Regions from separate parts of the Paenibacillus sp. B2(2019) genome, predicted to be linked through region 1. Evidence: riboswitches for the same ligand, from Rfam matches in the RefSeq annotation. Region 1 holds a riboswitch; each other region holds the start of a gene.
What was found. Region 1 has a riboswitch for cyclic di-GMP ahead of PAENI_RS01105 (DUF6612 family protein). Riboswitches for the same ligand answer to the same signal wherever they lie in the genome.

Region 1 (5,362 bases):
CAGTTCGATTTTTTCGTCGAAAGGAATATCTTTGTAGCTATCAATATTAGTTCCTGTAGATATCATGCCCTTAGGTGTAATTTCAGGCACCACTTCTTTGCCATTAATCCGTAACGTAGTTTGGTTAACGCTTTTGAACCCACGAGATTTGGATGATGATTCAACAATCAAATTTTCGCCCTCAGTATAGTACGTGAATTCAATTTCTAATCCATCGACATCAAGTGAAGTGAACTGTTTTTCTTCTTTAGGTTTGTTTATTGTGATCCAATTCTTGCTGGTATCACGTTTCTCAATGACAGCATCCTTTAATATAAGTTTCATTGGAACATCGGACCAGTTGTTATACCATTCCGGAGATTCGAATTGAAATAAATGCTGGTAGCTTTCGGAATGATCTCCTTTCAAATTCCAACCCCCAGTGATTGTTTTATCACCTATAACCAACTGAGCGGTATTATAGTGGACAATTCCTTTTTTAAGCGAATCATTTTCATCTATTAGAATTTGGATATCCAAAGGGGTAACCACTAGCTGATCTAAGGTTATACCGGTCTTTTCTTGAAATTCAGGACTGTTATACAGTTTCTTAGTGTAAATCGCCTCACTTGCTTTTTGTCCATCTGCTTTAAAATCGAACTTCCACGTACCTGAAATTCGTTTCGCTTCTTCAATGTAACTAAAATGAAGACTAGCTTCCTTCCAATCTGATTCAGTTATATTGAAAACCTGTTCAATAAATAAATCCGATCCTTCGTTAGGCATGATGGTTGGAATTGCCTCATTCTCTTGACCTGCAGTACTAACTACCAAATGTGGGTTACCCCGTCCTAAGTCAGATGGTGATGCAGCGACTTTGTAACGGATAATGGTTTGATTGGAAACATGTCGAACGGATTCGATTTGAATGCTTGGATATTGCTTAACTCCAGTATCGATTGTATCCCCTGCTTGATGATTAGATTGTAAGGGAATATTCTGATTACGGTAAAAAATGAGATTCCGTGCTTCAAACTTGTAGTCCTTTTTATCATCCTTTAATGTATCAGGTGTCTCATATACTCCAATGAGTTTCTGGCTTTCAGGATCGTATTCTAAATAACCGTATACCTTTGCCTTGGCACCGGATTCACTAGTCATGGTGTTTTCCTCTGTAGCAAATCCAGTATATTGGGATAGATCAGATTTAGTATCAAGTGATAACAGCATTTTCATTTTTTCTCCGTCAGTTACAACACCGTTCAAATTCATTGTTACTCCTGAACTGGAAGCTTGAAGATTATACTGTTGACCGATGCCGTTATTTAATGCATTGCTCACACTTCGCCCACCAATTTTATCCCAATTAATCGTCATACTAGCGAATACAGGAATAGCGACAAGTAAGAGGCAAGAGAAGACGATGCTGATAGGAATAACCTTTTTATTAGGCCTAGGAGTATTCTGGGAGGCATTCAGATTTCTTTGACGTTTATATGCTTCTTGTTCTATGGCAGTCCACATCAAATCATAATCCGGTCGGGGAATATGTCTATCTTTTTCAATATACAGACTCATTACTACTCAGCTCCTTTAGTTGGGTTCCACCCATTCTATTTAGTATTTTAAGTCCCTTGTTCAGTCTGGATTTTACAGTTCCTTCGGGTATGCTCATAACTTTAGAGATCTCGGGTACAGTCAATTCGTTTATAAAACGAAGAACTACTACCATTCTGATTTTGTCGGGAAGCTGACTGTATAACCCTTGTAATTCTTTCTTAGTCTCCTGTCGATCCAACCGTTTTTCTACAGGGTTTGATTCCTCAGACCTGGATAGTAAATAATTACGTACTTCTTTCATCCACCCCGTCTTACGCCTTTTAATCACACTGTTGCACTCATTCGAAGCAATTCGTAAAATCCAAGATTTCAAGTTTCTTACCTTAGACTTATCCGCTAAGATAACTTTTACAAATACCTCTTGGCAAATATCCTCTGCATCTGCCTGATTTTTCATTAAGTAGTAACAAAAATAATATACTTGTTCTTTATAGAGCTCGAAAATTTCTAGGTCACTCATTTTGCTGCACCCCCTGTCTTTGCTGTTCTCATTAATAAGACTTATAAGTGTATGTAATCGTTCATTTTTCATTTTGAGTGAAGTATTTCTTCTGAGTATCATAGCGAATTTGAATGGAAGATAAGTCGTTTACAGGTAATTATAACCATGATAAAATTAGCGGTGGGACATGCGTCCGTAAGCTAATTAAAACTAATTGAATGTCCGCGTTAAAGGTAAAATCATCGAAAGATGATGACACAAAGCCATGGGTCTAAAGCCTTTCTACAGAAGGAAATGATCGCCAGGCCGCCATAGGGATGTCTTATGAAGCATAAAGGATAGCTCTAAGAATATGTAGTCTATTTTGAGCTCTTTTATTATTTCGATCTATACGGCGTTACATTATCGCAAGGGGCCGAAAGGGGAAGTACATGAACAGTTTTTTCAAAACAATAGGCACTAGTTTGGCAGTAGGTGCTTTATTGCTGTCCGGAACGATCGGATGGATGTCTAATCCTGAAGTCGTGTCTGCAGCTACCACAACAGCAGTAACCGCGGATCAAATGATTAGCAAAGTAACGGCAGCCTCTAAAGCAATAAAGAATTTTCACTTAGATGTGATCAAAAAACAGGATATTCAGAGCGGTGGGGTACGTATCAGCAACACTAACACACTGAAGCTGGATATTAATCGACTGCCGAATTTTGCTGCAGCTGGCACCGTTGATAGTAGTCTTTTAGAAACATCGTACAGTCTATATGCCAATGACAAGGAGTTTTACTATCTTGTAGACGGAAGTGAACTGATCGATGAATCTGAAGATGAAGGTTACGACGATGATGGTGAGCCAATCGATCCTGATGCACAGTATTGGATTGGACTGGAGAAGATGGAGTGGGATTCTTTTTACTCCAAAGGTCAATACGATCCTGTTTCCATGCTTGATTCGGTAAAAAATTATAAAAAATCTATGAAAGTCAGCACTGCCGGTGCTCAGACCGTCCTGCAGTTCACGGTAACCGATCCGACAGCAGCTAAGGGAATAATCAAACTCTATGACCAGGAGAACCTCTGGGATGGTGAGACAGTTCAACCCAAAAGCGTAACGTGGAAATTATTCGTCAATACTAAGACCTGGCAGACGGAAAAGCTGACAGTCGATCTGAGTTATGTGCTGATAAGTGATGGAGAAAAGGATACATACAACACGAAAATCGAAGCTAAGTATTCCAAGAATAACAAAGGTACAACCATTGTAAAGCCCGCCGAACTAGAATAATAAGGTCGATTTCATATTGAGCAAAAAGCGCTGTTCTGTAGAACAGCGCTTTTTGCTGTATTCTCTATTTTAATAACGTTTCTATTCCTTCTTTAAGATTGTTGTCGTATGTTTCAACATTCGATTCATGAGATTTCGCCGCTCTGTTTTTATGTCGGTGGCGCTTCTCTTTAATGCGTCGCGGATGGGGATGATCTCTGTAATTTTCCTGCCGCTTTTTATTCTTCGATCTACACAAGTCGGGATGTAACCTACGTTAGTTATACTCGTGTTTCCTTTTTCATCCTTCTTTATTTTAAGCGTAAGTATGATACCGCTTTGTGTATAAGGAATATTCATTAATTTAGTAGAAACAAAATTCCCCAATGAGTAAATAACGAATTGTTTTTTTCCACGAAGCGCTAACGGTTGAAGAACATGTGGGTGAGACCCCAGTATGATGTCGGCGCCATTTTTAAAGAAGAGATTGACCAGCTCTTTTTGCCTCTTGTTTGGAGTGTAACGATATTCGCTTCCGAAATGCAGATAAAGCAAGACTAGATCGACTTTCTTTTTTAAATCTCGAATCTCCCGAATGATCTTGGGCGTAGATATCCGATTAACCAGCCATGGCTTACTCACTGGTACAGGAATTCGGTTAGTTCCTGCTGTGTAGGAGAGGATGCCAATCGTAATTCCTTTGACGTTTTTAATAAGCGTTCTCTTGGATTCTTCTAATGATTTAGCTGTTCCCGTGTGGTCGATTCCATTACGGTCCAGAACTCGTAACGTCCGAACCAGACCCGGGGCACCATAATCCATGCAATGATTGTTGGCCGTTACTAATACGTCGAATCCGGCTTCCTTAAGTGCAGGGGCCAGTTCGTCTGGACATTTGAATATCGGACCGCCTGATTGTGGGCTTTTCCGGCATTCGGGGCCACTTCCAGCAAAGGTGGTTTCGAGATTGCCAATCGTCAAATCAGGCTGTTTCAGATAAGGAGCTACTTTTGCAAACAGGGGGCTGAACGAATAGGTTCCATCAGGCTGTTTAGCATCCGAAATAATATAACGTTTGACCATTAGATCTCCCACAGCAGCTATTTGTATTTCAGTCATGGATATCCACCTTTTTATTATTTTCATTAGGATATGGCATAAAGTTGTTATGGGTTATTCTTTCTTTAAGGCGAAGTGCAAACATTTGTGTGGCTTTTTATTTAAAATGTGACCCAACGCATAATCACTTTATTTAGATCGTCTAAATTTAAGGTATTCATTTTTTTCAAACTTTTATAATTTGATTCAAATCCTCTTTTTTGTTTGGCAGCCATAATAAAATAAGGTTGTTGATAAACATTATCAATCAAACATTGGAGGTTAAAGAAATGAGTACACAATTCAAAAAAATCACCGAGGATACTTACTGGATAGGCAAAATCGATAACCGCCAGGTTCCATTTCACCGCCTGATTCTGGCAAAAGGAACTACCTATAATTCTTATTTATTAAAAACAGGTAAGCCGACTGTCATTGATACCGTAGATATGGAATTCGGACGTGAATATGCCGAGTGTCTGGGTGAAATGATTGATCTTCTAGATATTCATTACATTGTAATTAATCATACAGAGCCTGATCACTCTGGTGGACTGGCAGCTCTCGCCGCCAAGGCTGCAAATGCCACGATCGTATGCACCGAGATTGCTGTTCCCGAATTGCAGGAAATGTACAAGCTTCATAGCCGGAACTTCCTGGTGGTTAAAGATGGAGACAAGCTGGATATTGGCGGGAAAACGCTGCTATTTAAAGAAACACCGTATCTCCATACCGCAGAAACGATGATCACCTATTGTATCGAAGATCAAATCTTATTTCCTTGTGATATTTTCAGCACGCATGTTGCGGTGGAGAATCTATTCAGCGATGAAGCCGGGTTTGATATTACGGAAGATTTCCAGGGCTATTACGCAGCAATTATTCATCCTCACAGAAGATATGTAAGAACACTGTTAGAGGCTGTTAAGGATCTTGAGATCCGGATGATTGCTCCTTCCCATGG
Region 2 (5,362 bases), on a different contig from region 1:
GTTTACCGATGGATGAGGGAAGTTCAGTGATTCGATTATCACTCATATCGAGTATCCGCAGTTCTTCTAAAGCACCCAAATGCTCTGGCAATACGACCAGTTGATTACCGTAAAGATGAATCTCTCTTAACCCTTTTATTTGTGTGATCGAATCAGGTAGACGTTCTAGCTGATTATAATAAAGCCGCAATTCAATTAGACTGCTCATTTCGCCTATACGGGTAGGCAATTGCTTGAGATGATTATCTGTTACGTTCAGATACTTGAGTTTCTGGAGATTACAAAGCTGCTCCGGCAGCTGTTCGAACTGATTATTGCTTAGGTATAGAAAAGAATCTAACCCCTGTAGTTCGCCAATTTTCTCCGGCAACACCTTTAGTCGATTATGGCCTAAATCCAACATTCTTAGGTGAACTAAGCGACCGATGTTCTCGGATAACTGTTCGATTTCATTACCCGCATAATTAAGTACCTCTAATTCGTCATGAAGGAAGAGCTTGTCGGGGATTTCTTTAAGATGGTTGTTGTACATGCTCAGTTCTAGTAGAGGATTGCTCTCAAACACGACTTCTGGCGTTTCGGTAAGCCCTTTTCCGTCAAAATTATATCTCATCAATGGATCTCCTTTTTAATTCGTATTGGCATCGAGCCTATGTGACAACGTTACGATAGAATATAACAGGGTGATGATTTATTATCAGTATGTTGGCATACAAAACTATGGAATGTGTTAGAAAGGAATAATGAGATGGAAGCTTCTTTTTGGACTGGCATTCGCTTTTTTCAGGGTTTACCCTCGGAGAAGATCGAGGCGGTCTCAGGATTATTCACTTATAAGGCATATTCTAAGGGGACCCTGGTGTTTGCAGAATCAGATCCGGGGGATCATGCCTACATTATCTATTCGGGGATTATAAGGGTGTACGCTACCACGAAAGGGAAAGAGCATACCGTAGATCTTTTTGGGAAAGGCGATTTCTTTGGCGATCTGGAAGTGATCCATCCCTCCAATATAAGAGTGCTGTCTGCGGTGGCTATGAATGATACAGTATTATTTGAGATTAAACGTGAGCCTTTTGAGCAGATGCTTGCCGATTACCCGTTGATTAAGGAACAATTGATGCTGCTGCAAATGGACCGTTTATTTTTATCGAATCGGTTATTACATGAAATGAAATTTCATGATGCGAGAGCGCGTGCGATATTTACACTAAGAAGACTATACCAAAGATTCGGAGTAGAGGAGCAAGGCAAACAGAGGATTGATCTTCGATTGACCCATCAGCAGTTCGCGGATATGATCGGAACGTTAAGGGAGACGGCTACCCTTGTGCTTAAAGATCTGCAAGAGCAAAAGATTATTGATATTCAACATCAGCAGATCACCGTGTTAGACCCGACGTATTTACTAGAGTATACGGATTTCGATTGAGAAGAGCAGTTCCGGGATCTTTTTCAGAGAATTGATTATTAAAGGGGTTATGAATGTGGCATGTAATCATTGTGTAGTAAGAGAGTTGAATTTTGAAATCAAGGCTCATGGTGAGCTTAATCTAAGGATTTTACCTGAGGTTATTCATCACTTGAGTAGAAGTAATACGATACATAAGGTAGAAGAAAATGTGATTACGATTAAGGAGGCTGGGGTGCGGGATTTTCTAGATTTCTGTAATGACCATATGGAGTCGGAGCAGTTTGAATTCCGTATAGATGACCAAACATGGAGACCTCTATCCGAATTACCCACTGTACTTGATATGGAGTGGATTGATGAGGTTATAACTAAGGGCTTAGTTACTTGTCACTTCCAACCGATTGTGAACGTACGGGAAGAGATTTTTGCATACGAGCTCCTATCCAGATTTAAAAAAGAAGATGGGTCCCTTATCTATCCTAATGAGATTTTTGCGGCGGCACGGAATCGTGGGCGTTTATATGCTTTAGACCGGTTATGTAGAATGACTGCTGTAAAATATGCTGCACCCTTAAATAAAAAAACGTTTATTAATTTTATCCCAACGTCGATCTACGCGCCAGAGTTCTGCTTAAGATCAACCGTTGAACTGGCCAATCAATTAGGCGTCGATCCCTCTCTTTTTGTCTTTGAAGTTGTTGAGACGGAGAAAGTGGATGATCTCGCTCATTTGAAAGCTATTTTGACATATTACAAGGATCGGGGATTTGAATACGCTTTAGATGATGTTGGCGAGGGCTTCAGCACGATCGAGATGTTGTTGGAGCTTAAACCCCATTACATGAAACTGGATATGAAATATGTTCAGGGTGTGTCCAGCGATCTGAACAAACAGAAAATATCTAAACAATTTTTAGAAAAAGCTTTAGAAATCCAATCCGTTCCTTTAGCAGAAGGTGTGGAGTTTAGAGAGGACTTTGAATGGCTTAAGCAGAGTGGTTATCAGTTGTTTCAGGGATATTTATTTGGAAAGCCTGATCCTATTCCCAAACAGTGATCCTAATGAGTATAACTCCGTCTAGAGGATGAGATGAATTTCAGGTCAGAGTCTGAGTACAGCCAACCCCCGGGGTTGTATAATTAAGGTAATTGAGAAGGGGGACGGGATGGATATGAAATGGCATAAGTACATCACACGCTGGGCGGATTCTAGAGGGTTAGGTGGACGAGAAATTGATTATCAATGGCCGTCTCCATCATTTCCGGTGGTAAGTATTCGCAGCAATTTGGGTCGATACTCAGGTCAGGGGTATGGTCACGGAAGCAAGCCACAAGTGAAGACAGCTGTTGGATTAATTGCTATTGGAGATGTAGCTGTAGGCTTGATTTCCATAGGTGCGATAAGCGTAGGGGTTCTATCCGTGGGTGCAATATCACTAGGAATGTGGTTAGCCCTTGGAGCGATAGCAATTAGCTGGCTTGGCTTCGCAGTTGGGGCGATTGCCATTGCAGGAGTGGCTGTAGGAGCGATCGCGATAGCCGAAAAAGCGTTGGGAGCTGTTGCCATAGGTGATACGGCATTTGGGGCGGTAGCCATAGGACGAATTGCTGGGGGAGCAGTAGCTATTGGCCAATGGGCATATGGTCTAATCGCAGTTGGCGAGCATGGCTTCGGATTAATTCCCATCACGGGCGATGTGTGGAATTGGTTCCGGCGTTTGTTTGGTGCAGGGAGTTAAGTAGACCTCCAGTCCTAAAGTGTCCTCTCTCTTCCGGGATACTCGATAAAGAATATCTATCACGATAGAAAAAGTAATTGCAATTACCTATTCGGATTTCATACCAATTAATCATGCGATCAGATGTAGCGTTATGTTACTCTTTGTAATGTATTCGAAACTTCATAGGCAAACCTATGGAAATGTAGGGACGCAAAGCTATAGGGACTAAGGTTATCATAACTATTGTCAGCCAGCTGCCAAAGAGTGTATTACGCTTTTTGTTAAAATATAAGAAAGGTTAAGTTATACACCTATACTTAATGTCTTATATTTCTTGCCTAAACCCTTATCGTCCTTATAAAGACGCCGAAGGCGTTTATGCTTGTTAAAGTTTAATGAAAATTAAGTCTTAGTTTTTGTGCGACTTTATACGCAATCAAGCTACTCTTTTGGGGTAGTTTTTTTTGTGCCTATTTTTAGGCACGGAAGAGATTCATATTACATCTGGGGGGTAGAAAAGATGAAAAAAATGATTGCGATCGCTACATCGGCAGCCATGTTAGCTAGTTTTTCGAGTGAGGCAGGTTATGCTTTAGCAAGTGATGTAAGCAAGGTAAGTGTAGTGAACACTGTAGTACAAAGCAAGGCTGACCTATTAAGCAATGCTTCAGTTATTCCGTTTGATCTGTACGGCAAGGCTATCCTAGGCGCTTATAATGATGTTTTTAGAATGAATCCTGCGAATATTAAATCCATTACCAATAACGGTGGTAACTACTCAGGTTCACCTATAGCTAAGGCTATGGATGGCGATATGAGTACGCATTGGGAAACGGGCAAACCGAATAGTTCAACGTTTACGAATGAGGTTGTCTTTGTTTTCAATGAGTCCACTGAATTAAATAGAATCGTATATGCTGCAAGACAATCCAGTGCAAAGGGTAAGGGGTTTGCTCAGGAATTTGATATTTATGGTTCAACAACGGATGCAGGCGATTTTACGCTAGTATCCTCTGGAGAATATAAAGGCGGAGCAGGTGACGTAGTAGAGATTCAGTTTGCACCCACAGCCTTCAAGAGACTTAAATTTGTCTTCAAAAAAGCTAACCAAGATTGGGCGAGTGCGGCTGAGTTTTCTTTTTACAAAGAAGATACCGTATCCGCTAAAATGAAAAATTTATTTACAGATGATACCTTGAGTCAAGTTAGCGTAGCATTTAATACGGTGGAGAAATTAACGGCTTTAGAACAAGAAGTGCAGACACATCCACTGTACGCGCAGTTTCAAGCAGATATAGAGAATGCAAAAGTACTTCTGGAGAATCATCAAATAGAGGCAACAGCGGCTAAGGTTTCGAAGCTAAAAGGCTATGGTACAGCATACGAAAATGCCTATAGCGAAGCTTATAGAATGCCCAACTCAAACGTATCAAAAGTAACGGTGAACGGTGGGAGCTATCCAGGTACGAAACCGGAATACATGCTCGATGACCAGCCGAATACACACTGGGAAACGAACAAAAACAATGATGACAGCTTCACGAATGAAGTCGTGTTTGAATTAGCGCAAGCGAAAGTACTAGATAGATTGGCTTTTCTGGCTAGAGATAATCGTAAAGGCTTCCCAGAGGCTTTTGAAATTTATGCATCAGAAACAAGTAAGGGAGAAACCTTCCAGCTCGTATCTAGCGGAACCGCGACTAGTACGAATGACTTTCTGGAGTTTAAATTCGAACCTACGAAGTTTAAAAGATTGAAATTCAAGTTCACAAAGGCCAATATCAACAGACCTTTTGCGGCTGAATTTAGATTTTATACAGAGGATAAAGTAAGCGAAGCTGTAAATGGTATTTTCACAGATGGCACGATGAGTGCGGTTGTTCCTGCTTATAATAGCGTCGAAGCAATCAATGAATTAGAAGAAGCGGCAAAAGTACATCCGCTCTATCCAATCCTGAAAGATTCTTTGGATTTAGCTAAGAAGCTAGTGAATGGTGAAGTTCAAACCGAAGGCACCATCATTGAGGCGGAACAACGTGGAGATATGAAAAAGCATGCGCAGGAAAACCTGAGAATTGGTTTCGGTACGAACAACCAGCCTACAGGTCTCGTTGCAATGCCTGGAGATACAATCAACGTTTATGTGGACGCAGCTTCGAGCGATAAACTACCTTCTTTAGTCTTTTCTCAACAAGAGGCGGCTTGGAATGTTTGGGCTAGAGGTGTG
Region 3 (5,362 bases), on a different contig from region 1:
TGCAGAGAGCACTTTGGGAGGACCGCAAAGTAAAAATCACTTATCTCCGGAGCAACGAGACAACGGTCCGTTTCATTGAACCTCTTGGGTTAGTTGCAAAACGCGGAGTATGGTATGTCGTAGCCAAAAGCAAAGATGAACTACGGACCTTTCGTGTGTCCAGATTAGTTAACGTTGAGGAGACACATGAGTGGTTTAAAAGACCTGATGCCTTTGATTTAAAACAGTACTGGGAAGAGTCCACCACGGCCTTTAAAGCAGCACTGCCAAAGTATCAAGTAAAGCTAAGGGTTAGAGCATCTGTCTTAAAAGAATTACAGCGAGAAAGATTCGTCTCTGTCCAATTGATAGAGCCAACTAGCAATGCAGAGTGGGTGAACGTAGATGCCGAATTTAATACGATCGAGTCGGCCTGCCGGATAATCCTTTCTTTTAGTCCCTCGTTTATTGTACTTTCACCGCAAGAACTTTTAGAGATGGTAAAGTCTGCTATCGCAAAAATTTCCGCTATTTATGAGGATTTTTGACACGAAATCTAAAGAACTACTCCGAAAAGAAGATTTATGTCAGTTCTTACTATAGACCAATCACCTTTAAATCCCATATAATAACACCAATACATAATATTAATAAGGAGGACATTATACCAATGAACTGGATGCATAAACTTCCGTTAAAACAAAGAATTGTTGCCGGATGTTACCTCGTTGCCGCACTATTTGCCATTCCTGTTTTAGTTACTTTTATGATCTTAGGCAACATTATTTTGGGTATTGTTCTGATCGTAGTTCTTGCTGCTCTAACTTTCCCAGTGGCCCGCTTTATCGAGAGAACGCTTACATCTTCTTTTGATGACATCGCGAATGTATCTCATAGTATTTCAAAAGGGGATTTTACTAGTAGAGCCGACGAGAACGGGTCAATGGGGGACGTAAGTCGTTCCTTTAATACCATGATTGACAAGCTCAAGAAGATTTTGACAGAAGCATCACAAATCACTCGTCAAGTTATGGATGCAAGCCGTGGAATCGAAGATAAGAATCAGAATTTGAAAATTGTCATGGCACAGGTAGCCTCTTCGTCTAACGAGCTAGCTCTTGGTGCAAATGAAATATCTACGGATATCGCTGAAATGACAGAATCCATTAAAGATATTGAGAATAAAGTATCAAATTATACGAACTCAACGAAAGAAATGAACAGACGTTCAATACATACATTAGAACTAGTTGAACAAGGGCGGCAGTCCGTTGATACTCAAGCTGAAGGCATGCGCAAAAACATCCAGGCTACTCAAAAAGTAGCTGATACTATCGAAGCCCTTTCTCATAATGCTCGCGGAATTACGATGATTACAAAAACCATCACAGAGATCGCTGAGCAGACCAACCTCTTATCGCTGAATGCCTCCATCGAAGCAGCACGCGCCGGAGAGCATGGTCGAGGTTTTGCTGTAGTCGCACAGGAGGTTCGTAAACTTGCCGAGGAATCAACAGCTTCAACGAAGGAAGTCTTTGGCTTAGTTCGGAGCATCGAAACTGATATCAAACAAGCGATTGACAATATCGCTATCAACGAAGAAGTCGTACAGGTACAGAATGAGATGATCACTCAATCTGCTCATATCTTTGCTCAAATTGTGCAAAGTGTGCAGTATATTACCGAGCAAATCTCTTCCTTCTCTGCTGAAAGTGATCTGATGTTGGAAAGTGCCTTGAAAATCTCAAGTGCAATAGAGAATATCTCTGCAATCACACAGCAAACCGCTGCCGGCACCGAGGAAGTATCCGCCGCTATGAATGAACAAATTAATGCCCTGCAGTCTGTTGCTGAAGAAACTGAGAAAATGACACAGGCTGTGTTTAATCTACAGAAGACTATCCATATTTTCAAGTTTTAAGTCACTTGCAAATCATATAAACAAGTCCAAAAACTCCTCCTAAGTTTTGACTTAGGGGGAGTTTTTTTATATCTATTATTTCATAGGTTGGACAAGACTTTCGTCAAAATTCGAGTTAATTTGCGAAAATATATTGACAAAGGTTCTCTAGGAATATATTGTAAAGGAAAATTCTTCTTATAAATTTTAAAATTAATATTGGCAAAATCTTCGAAAGAGGATGACGCAAAACCATGGATCTACAGCCTCATTTTTAATCAGAGGCCATGACTGCCAGGTTGCAGAAAACCAAGACGACTGAACAATTGTTCAGTCTCTATGGCGATTTATGCCACCAACCTGTGCCCTAATTCAGAGCACAGGTTTTCTAATGTTTGATTTTAAAATAACAATCAACTTGTGAGGTGTATTTTTTGAAGACAGTCGCAGATTACATGTCGGAAGCACTACGGAACCTAGGTGTTACCCATTCCTTTGGTATTATCGGGAAATCCATTTGTCCTATTGTTCTTAAAATGGTAGATTACGGTATTGAATTTATTCCCGGGAGACATGAGTCCAGTTCCGGCTTCGAAGCAGCCGGGTATGCGCTTAAAACTGGAAAACTAGGTGTAGCTTTTGGTACTTCAGGTCCTGGTGGAACAAACCTATTAACTGCAGCAGCACATGCTAAGGCTAACAACCTACCTGTCCTATTTATTACTGGCCATCAATCTATTAAAGAGCTTGGAATTCCCCAATGTCAGGACTCTACCTCTTTTCTAGCTGATTTAGCTGATATGTTTAGACCTGCCACCTTATATAGCAAGCTTATTGAACGTGGAGATCACTTTAACACAATTTTTAATCATGCCATATCCATTGCTTTGAGCGGTAATCGTGGTCCAGTTCACCTTTGTATTCCCTTTGATGTACAAACGGAATTGCTAGAGGAATGTAATATTGTAATCCCTGAACGCGAATCACTGGTTAGCCATGCTAATATCGACCGTGTACTTGATGCTATAAATAACTCTAAGAATCCAATAATTATCGCGGGTAAAGGCGTTAACCGCTCAGGAGCACATAGTGAGCTAATTCAATTAGCGGAAACATTTAATATTCCTGTAGTTACATCTCCAGGTGGTAAAGGGGCTATAGCTTGGGATCATCCACTCTATCACGGTCCAATTGGAGTAGGCGGTTGTACCCATGGGGATGACTTGCTGAATCAAAGTGATCTATTTATCGTTCTCGGCTCACGTTTAAGTGATATGACAATTTGTAATCTTAAAAGGGAAAATCATCCTGCAACATTAATTCAGTTTGATAGCGATCCGACTTTTGTCGGAAAAATATTGTTCTCTAAAACGATTCCAGTGACTGGAGATCTACGCGACAATCTAGTTTACTATCTCAATAATATTGACACGAACAACATCACAAAACGCGAAGCACCGACAAATTCCGATTATACCGAAGAGCCTCCGATTTTACCAAACCTTTCACTTGCATCGGTCTTGAGTACGATGAGTGATTTGATTCCTTATAACAGCACAGTCTTTGTTGATGATGGAAGTCACGGTTTCCATGCTGCGAAATGGTACAAGGTTAAGAAACCGGGCAGTTTTGTTTTCGATGCTTACTTTGCTTGCATGGGTAATTCCATCGGGATGGCGATTGGTGCAAAGGTTGCTGCTCCAGAAGAAACGATTTTCTGCATTACAGGAGACGGCTGCTTTATGATGCTAGGCGCAGAGATTAACGCTGCTGTCTGCAAGGATATTCCTGTCATATTCATTGTTGTGAATAATAAACAGCTAGATATGGCTCTAAAAGGTATGGAAAAAACTACAGGACGTATTGACGGAACTATCTACGAAGTCCCTATGGATGCTGTGAAATTCGCAGAATCACTAGGCGCTAAGGGTTACAAATGTGAGACAGCGGAGGAGTTCGAAACAGCCATCAAGGACGCTGTTGCCATAAACCGTGTTGCCGTCATTGAACTGCTAACAGACCGTGATGAGGTCCCTCCGACTGCTCACCGTACTTTGAACCTAAATTAGGAGGTCACTTATGAAAGACAATGTAAACAGTGGTCTGAACCACTTCACGAATCTCTCAGGAGACTACGGAGCTAAAGCACTGGCTCCGATTAAAGAACATTTCCCCGATTTGGCTGAATTTATTATGGGGAATGCCTACGGCGATATTTTTCAACGCAACACAATCGAAGCTGACTGGAAGGAAATCGCAGTTATCTCTGCCCTGATTTCGATGGGTCAGTTTGATCAACTGGGTGTCCATTATGTCATGGCTCTTCGTGTGGGAGTTACTGTAGAACAACTCAAAGGTATTCTTTTACACTTAGTACCCGCTATAGGGGCACCTAGAATCATCACCGCTTTTAATATTCTTCTCGAAACGATTGAAGAAATAAAGTAACTATTTTCAGTAAAATTAAAATATCGGGAGATGTTAACGTGGGACAGTTTATTTTAAAGACAGACACTACTAAAAAAGTGATCAATATTGAGCTGGAAGGAACATTTTCTGAAGAAGATGGTCTGAAATCTATCCAAGCTTATCAACAAACTATTAATCCTATCACTCCAGCTGACTATGAATTACAAATCGACTGCAGAAAGCTAAACGTAACTGCACCTGATGTTGTGCCTCTTTTGGAAGGTTGCTTCGTAATGTTTAAGAATGATGGATTTGTAAAAGTAAATCTAACCCTTGAGAATAACCCAATTCTTAAAATGCAGCTTGCTCGTCTGGGTCGTAAAGCAGGACTAGATAACATCGAGATCATTTCCACCGTTACAGCTTAATTCTTCTTATAACTAAAAAAACTATAGAGTTTTTCAGGAGGATTCATTCATATGACCGGAATTCGTATTCAAGACATTGATATCTATCATCCTAGTAATAAAGTTGGTAACGACTTTTTTATTAAGCATTTTGACGAAAAGGGTATTGATATCCGAGGTCTACTGACCACTTTAGGTCGTGATACGCGCTATAGCATTAAGAATGAGGAAGAAAATTCTCTTACGATGGCTTTTGAGGCTGCCAGTAATGTGTTGGATAAAAATGGTCTCACTGGCGCTGATATCGATCTTATTGCCTATGCAAGTCAAACTCCTGAATATATCTTTCCTACTAACTCTTTAATGATTCACCGTTTAATTAACGGCGCATCCCATACAATTTGTATAGATAGCAACGCTAACTGTGCTGGTATGACTGCTTCCGTAGAACAGGTGAGCCGTCAAATGCAAGCCAATCCTAGAATTAAACGTGCTTTGGTCATCGGATCCGATTATGTAGCACCTCATGCAGATAAGAATGATCCTGTCTATTATGCTAACTTCGGTGATGCAGCTGCGGCAGTCCTTCTTGTGCGCGATGATAATGCGGTAGGCTTCATTGATTCTGTCTATCAAACAGACACATGCGTTTACGGCAACTCCATGT
Region 4 (5,362 bases), on a different contig from region 1:
ATAATGCGTTGAACGGGAGTCTTCGCTTTCTGTCGTAAAGCCGATCCGGTTATTAACAATGATATGGATCGTCCCGCCATTCTGATAACCTTGAAGTTTGCCAATATTTAGTGTTTCTGCAACAATCCCTTCACCTGGAAAAGCAGCATCGCCATGCATCAGTACCGCCATAGCTTTACTGGTATCAATCTTCGGCAATCCGGCTGTGCTCCGATCTTCTTGAGCAGCACGAGTAAAGCCTTCCACGACAGGATTGACGAATTCCAAGTGACTTGGGTTATTCGCTAGTGTTATTCTTGTGCGTACGGTTTCTCCTTCACGGACAGCGCGATCTGCACCCAGATGGTATTTCACATCACCCGTCCAGCCATAGTTAATGCCTGTAGAGCCTTCGGAAGGGAAAAGCTCCTTGTTCGGAGAATGATGAAACTCTGAAAATATAATGTCATAAGGTTTGCCCAAAATATGTGCAAGAACGTTGAGGCGACCACGATGCGCCATGCCCATCAGAATATGCTCTGCGCCGTCATGCGCAGCAGCGCGTACGATTTCATCCAGCATCGGTACGAGAGCGTCATTGCCTTCCAAGCTGAAACGCTTCTGACCCACAAAGGTTTTGTGAAGGAAGGTTTCGAATTGCTCTACTTGGATCAGGCGGTTTAGCAGCTCTTTACGTTCTGCATTATTTAAAGGCGCTGGTGAGCTTGTGGATTCTGCCTGTCTGTTCAACCATTTCAGTTCTTGTTCTTCATGCACATGCCCGAATTCATAGGCGATTGTCTTGGTGTAAGCCTGACGCATACGCTGAACTGCATCCCATCCGGTATGCACATCATTCGGCGCATTCTCCCAAATGAGCGTGGCAGGTAGTGCGAGCAGATCCTCACGAGTCAGCTCATAGGTTTCGAGTTCAAGATATTTAGCCATGGGATTGTGATCGCGCTCAAGCGGATCAATATCAGCGGCCATATGGCCATATATACGAATATTAGCGATTAGCTTGGAAGCTCTTACTGCCTTTCTAAGCCATTCGGTGTCTCCCGAAATGCGAGGCTGTGGAGCCGGTTCGCTATCCGGTGTTAGGGGTGGGGGACCCGAATTTGTAAAAAGCTCGCGATAATTATTCTCTACGGTGGAAGGATCTTTCACAAACTGTTCATATCTTTCTTGAATGTAGCCTAAATTGGGTCCGTAATACTTACTCCAAATGGATTCGTTATAGGGCTCTTTGGCTGCCATGAATACATCCTCCTTAACGGATGAACTCCATACGTGACATTTTGTGTCAACGCTTACTGGAGCTGTGATGATTGCGGTTTCATTTCTCATCTTATTGTGCTACTTTCCACACGTGTAATCAATTCATTCTTTCGTCCAATACGTTCGCAAAATGGTATGGGTTAGCTTGTTCTAATGAAAAGAACGCTGTTTCTTCTCATTACCCATTCCTAAGGCCCACTAAAATGATTCTAATATCCTTATTTTTAACTAATAGGGAAGGAAGTATCATTATATTGGCTTAATTAATTTTATGAATGGGACGAGTATCGTGTTAATAGGACAAGATATCGCACAAAATCGCTTCTATTTTTTGTTTTTTAATGGAAAAACTAATCAGAAATCGACACACTTTTCCACTTTAGTATAGTATAATGTTATTGCAGTTAGCGATTTTCATATATTTCAAAGTAGATCCTTTCGTGTAAAGGGTCCAGTAAAAGGTAAACCTGCCGAAAGGCAGGGGCACAAAGTCGCGGGTCTAAGGTAGAAATACTATGACAGCCGGATTGCCTGGGGACGTAAAATCTTAGGAGGAGATTTTTTGGACAAGTCCAACCAGGGAAGCAACAGAGAACAGCAGGTCATTGATCTAGACGTTGAGTGGGTACATTTATTATTAGCAGCTAAGAAGGCTGGCATAAAGGCAGATGAAATTCGTCGATTCTTTCATGAGAAGACTGTGCAAGCCGTGCAGTAATACATTTAGTGCGTTATATTTTGAAAAAGGGCACAGCGATAACTCGCTGTGCCCTTTTTCGGTGTAAAGCAAAATATAAGTTTCACAACGCATATGATAATTGATTCTCCTAAAATTCAAACGCCTTCGCGGTCCATGTTAGGAGGGCGAAGGCGCTTATGTTTAATAGTATGAGTAGAAGAGGATCTTATCAGGTCAGGTGGAATATTAATCCTTCTGATCAAGGCGCCATTTCTGGTAGTCCAGAAACTCTTTGAATTCGCGTTTGCTTATGCCTGAGGCCATAGCTTCCTGCACCAATCGGAACCATTCCGAATCTAAAGGTGACTCCTCAGCATCATTAGGTTCTCCATAGAGCAAAGCGTGGATGGATACCTGAAGCGCATCGGCGATCTTTTCGATAAACTGGATTGAAGGATTGGATTGGATGTTTCTCTCCACATTGCTAAGATACGACTTAGCAACATCCGCTCTGTCCGCAAGCTCAGATAGGGACAATCCCTTTTCTAGGCGGAGACGCTGGATACGTTGGCCCATATTTTGTGGCACTATGCTGACGCCCCTCCGTAATTTTTGTTATTAGTATAACAAATATCAATAAATTCGACAAAGTTTATTGTAAAGAGAAGAGCAGCATCTACTTATCCGCTTTCCGGAATCAGGATCTGCTGCTCTTCGAGTATTATATTAAATTATTCTATTAATCTTAGTAATCTTTTTTAGCACCTTGTTTAGCTACGAAATCCCATGTCAGGGTTATGCTATCGCCTTGGAAAATATTTTGATCTTGGTTATTTTCCACAAATTCGAATTGGACGGAGAAGCTGTCATTGGTGCCGGCTTTAATACCAGATGCTTCGGTGAAGAGTTGATCCCAACCAGTATTTTTTACGAGATCCGGATGTTGAGATTTTAAATCAGCCAGCGTAGTTTGATAGACTACATCTTCTGGAGAAACGACGGTTCCTTTATCGTTATTTCTAAGGAATTTGACCTTAATGAATTGGGCTAAATCCAGGTAGTTATCACCTTTAGCATCCGTAATTTGAGTGGAAGTGTTCAGAATAATAGATCCGATATCGAGCGAACCATCGTTTTTCAATTTGAAGGATTTGGTTACAGTATCACCTGGTTTTAGGTTTGGAATATTTACGATAACTGAAGGGTCGGAGTTCAAATCGAGTGTACCTGCAGCAAATGTAGCAGTGCTTTGTGCAGTGTCACTAAAGTAAGCGAAGGTTCCTCCACCAATCAATGATAAACCCAGTGCTGCTGATGCTACGCCAAGACCCAATGTTTTTTTGATACCCATAATTAAAATTCCTCCTCGGTTTTTGTGGTTTTTTATAAAAGTTATATATTGTAACTTCCGGTTCGTAAGCGGAAGCGGACAATCAACGAATTACTGTATTTCAGTTGGGGGTGGAGAGGCGGGCAGTATAGCCGCATTTTTCTTTTCGAGTGCAGCTACAGCCTTCCATGACGAATACAGAGCATAGAGCAGAAGCATCAAGCCTGGTACGATCATGAGCATGACACTTCCAGCTTTGGAAACTGCGAAATTCATAGCGTAACCTACGTAAGGTACGGTGACCCCGGTATACTCAGCTACAACATTCGTGGAACTGGTAGGGTTCATATCAGGCGCATCATTGTTATCGCCTTTCGTGCGATACATGGCTTCACCAGTAGCGTTGTTCATTGTTGCTTCTACAACACGGTGAGTAATGAGCAGGTTTTCTTCATTTCTAAAGGTGATAACATCGCCTTTTTTGAAGCGATTCATATCTCCTCCGGGTTTTAAAGCGACAATCGATCCGGTTTGAATCCCTGGTTCCATCGAACCTGAGAGTACCGATTTGATCTGGTATCCGAAGAAGGCAGGTTCACCGCCGGAGGCCTTTGATAAAACTACGGCTACCACCAGCAGAATGAATATCACAAGCATGATGCTCGATAATGTATTGTTGATCATTTTTTTAATCCGCATATTATTCTCCACCTTTGTCTTGTTGAGGGGCCGTAGGAGCTGGTGTTGCTGCCGGTGGGGAAGTGGTTGTATCTTCCGCTTTTGGCGCCTCCTGAGGAACCGCTTGCTGTGGTACATCTTTTGGAATCGTTAGCTCTTCACCAATTTCCGGAACGACCGGGTTAGTGGCTGGGGCTTCAGGCTGTTCTTTATTTATGTTCTCTGGAGTAGCTTCACCTTTCGGTGGAGTCACTTCCGTTTTTGCTTTCTCCTCAGCTTCTTGCTTTTCTTTTTTCTCCAGTGCCAAACGTTCTTCTTCTTTCTTCGTTTGTTCCAGCGCCTCTAGTCGGGCTTTCTCAAGTGCTTCCAACTGTTGTTCACGGGTTTGACTGATCAATTGGAGCTGACTCTGAAGATTGCTGATTCCTGAAGTAGCCGATTCTTTAAGACCATTCATTTCAGTATTGAGATTTTCATAAGTGGAGGTAAGTTCGCTAGAGATATTGCCGGCCGGCTGACTAAAAGGAATCAGGAAAGGTAACGGCTGCTGAAACGCCTCGTTGCGTAACTCGGGTTGTCCATATACATCACTGGTCACTACCGAAGCAAATGGAAGCCCGATGTCGTGTATGGAGTTTAGATATTGGATGACTCCCTTTAAGGAAGCATTCAGGGATTCAGAGATTACACCGCTTTGATTCAGGCTGCTTTGCAGCTCTCTGAAGAATTGTTCATCCTTGATTTCTAGACAGTTTGAATCTAGAGAGGTCATATATCCTCCAATCTGGAATAGGACGGCTGCTGCTGCGTTCAGCTCTCCATTGATTTCGTTCCAAATTTGGCTGTTGGTGGCCATTTGCTCATTCACGCCATCGATTTGAGATTGAAGCGCGGAGATTTGTGTGGAAATCTCTTGCGCTGCGACATCAAGCTCATCCAGCGTCATGCCTTCTATTCCCGAAACGTCTGAGAGACTGCCTGAAGGGGTATAGCTTTGCAGCGATCCTTTTAAAGCAGTAGCTCTTTCGATATGATCTTTGAGTTCTGTTAGAAGCCCCTTGATCGAGTTTGGAAATACTTCGCAAAAGCTAATTGTGCTAGTGGTTTGCGTAGTAGCTCCAAAACCACCATAGGTACTACCCACTTGCTGCGAGGTAGTCAGAAACAAGACGGAGACAGCCATTCCTGATTGCAGAACACGTAATCCGATTTGTTTCTTTCGTTTAGGTCTTCTTTTTGCTGATCTGGGTCTCAGAGGAATACCTCCCCTCAATGTCTTGAGTTTCTTTAGTTCGTTATTATTGTTCTTTATTAAGAACAACTTCTGTAATGAATAATACATGGAATAAATTGAAAAGAAAACTGTCAATAAGTCTCGTTTGTGCTCTATAAAGAACAAAAATGTTAATTTATCT

Region 2: another riboswitch for cyclic di-GMP. It lies ahead of PAENI_RS12695 (NPCBM/NEW2 domain-containing protein); the one in region 1 lies ahead of PAENI_RS01105 (DUF6612 family protein).
Region 3: another riboswitch for cyclic di-GMP. It lies ahead of PAENI_RS23000 (thiamine pyrophosphate-binding protein); the one in region 1 lies ahead of PAENI_RS01105 (DUF6612 family protein).
Region 4: another riboswitch for cyclic di-GMP. It lies ahead of PAENI_RS18335 (anti-repressor SinI family protein); the one in region 1 lies ahead of PAENI_RS01105 (DUF6612 family protein).

What each region holds. Positions count from the first base shown of each region.
Region 1 is NZ_VTZR01000002.1:165,759-171,120, forward strand. Features, by position in the region: gene PAENI_RS01095 (DUF4179 domain-containing protein) at 1-1,557, opposite strand, end outside; gene PAENI_RS01100 (RNA polymerase sigma factor) at 1,541-2,059, opposite strand; cyclic di-GMP riboswitch class I at 2,264-2,355, shown strand; gene PAENI_RS01105 (DUF6612 family protein) at 2,473-3,321, shown strand; gene PAENI_RS01110 (CapA family protein) at 3,403-4,419, opposite strand; gene PAENI_RS01115 (FprA family A-type flavoprotein) at 4,689-5,362, shown strand, end outside.
Region 2 is NZ_VTZR01000013.1:439,022-444,383, reverse strand. Features, by position in the region: gene PAENI_RS12715 (leucine-rich repeat domain-containing protein) at 1-613, opposite strand, end outside; gene PAENI_RS12710 (Crp/Fnr family transcriptional regulator) at 749-1,432, shown strand; gene PAENI_RS12705 (EAL domain-containing protein) at 1,482-2,471, shown strand; gene PAENI_RS12700 (hypothetical protein) at 2,587-3,153, shown strand; cyclic di-GMP riboswitch class I at 3,311-3,397, shown strand; gene PAENI_RS12695 (NPCBM/NEW2 domain-containing protein) at 3,656-5,362, shown strand, end outside.
Region 3 is NZ_VTZR01000024.1:381,953-387,314, reverse strand. Features, by position in the region: gene PAENI_RS23010 (helix-turn-helix transcriptional regulator) at 1-527, shown strand, start outside; gene PAENI_RS23005 (methyl-accepting chemotaxis protein) at 650-1,900, shown strand; cyclic di-GMP riboswitch class I at 2,091-2,186, shown strand; gene PAENI_RS23000 (thiamine pyrophosphate-binding protein) at 2,305-3,948, shown strand; gene PAENI_RS22995 (carboxymuconolactone decarboxylase family protein) at 3,959-4,327, shown strand; gene PAENI_RS22990 (hypothetical protein) at 4,366-4,716, shown strand; gene PAENI_RS22985 (3-oxoacyl-[acyl-carrier-protein] synthase III C-terminal domain-containing protein) at 4,768-5,362, shown strand, end outside.
Region 4 is NZ_VTZR01000020.1:127,301-132,662, reverse strand. Features, by position in the region: gene PAENI_RS18340 (2-oxoglutarate dehydrogenase E1 component) at 1-1,239, opposite strand, end outside; cyclic di-GMP riboswitch class I at 1,711-1,795, shown strand; gene PAENI_RS18335 (anti-repressor SinI family protein) at 1,823-1,978, shown strand; gene PAENI_RS18330 (helix-turn-helix domain-containing protein) at 2,186-2,515, opposite strand; gene PAENI_RS18325 (TasA family protein) at 2,685-3,290, opposite strand; gene sipW (signal peptidase I SipW) at 3,381-3,968, opposite strand; gene PAENI_RS18315 (hypothetical protein) at 3,970-5,289, opposite strand.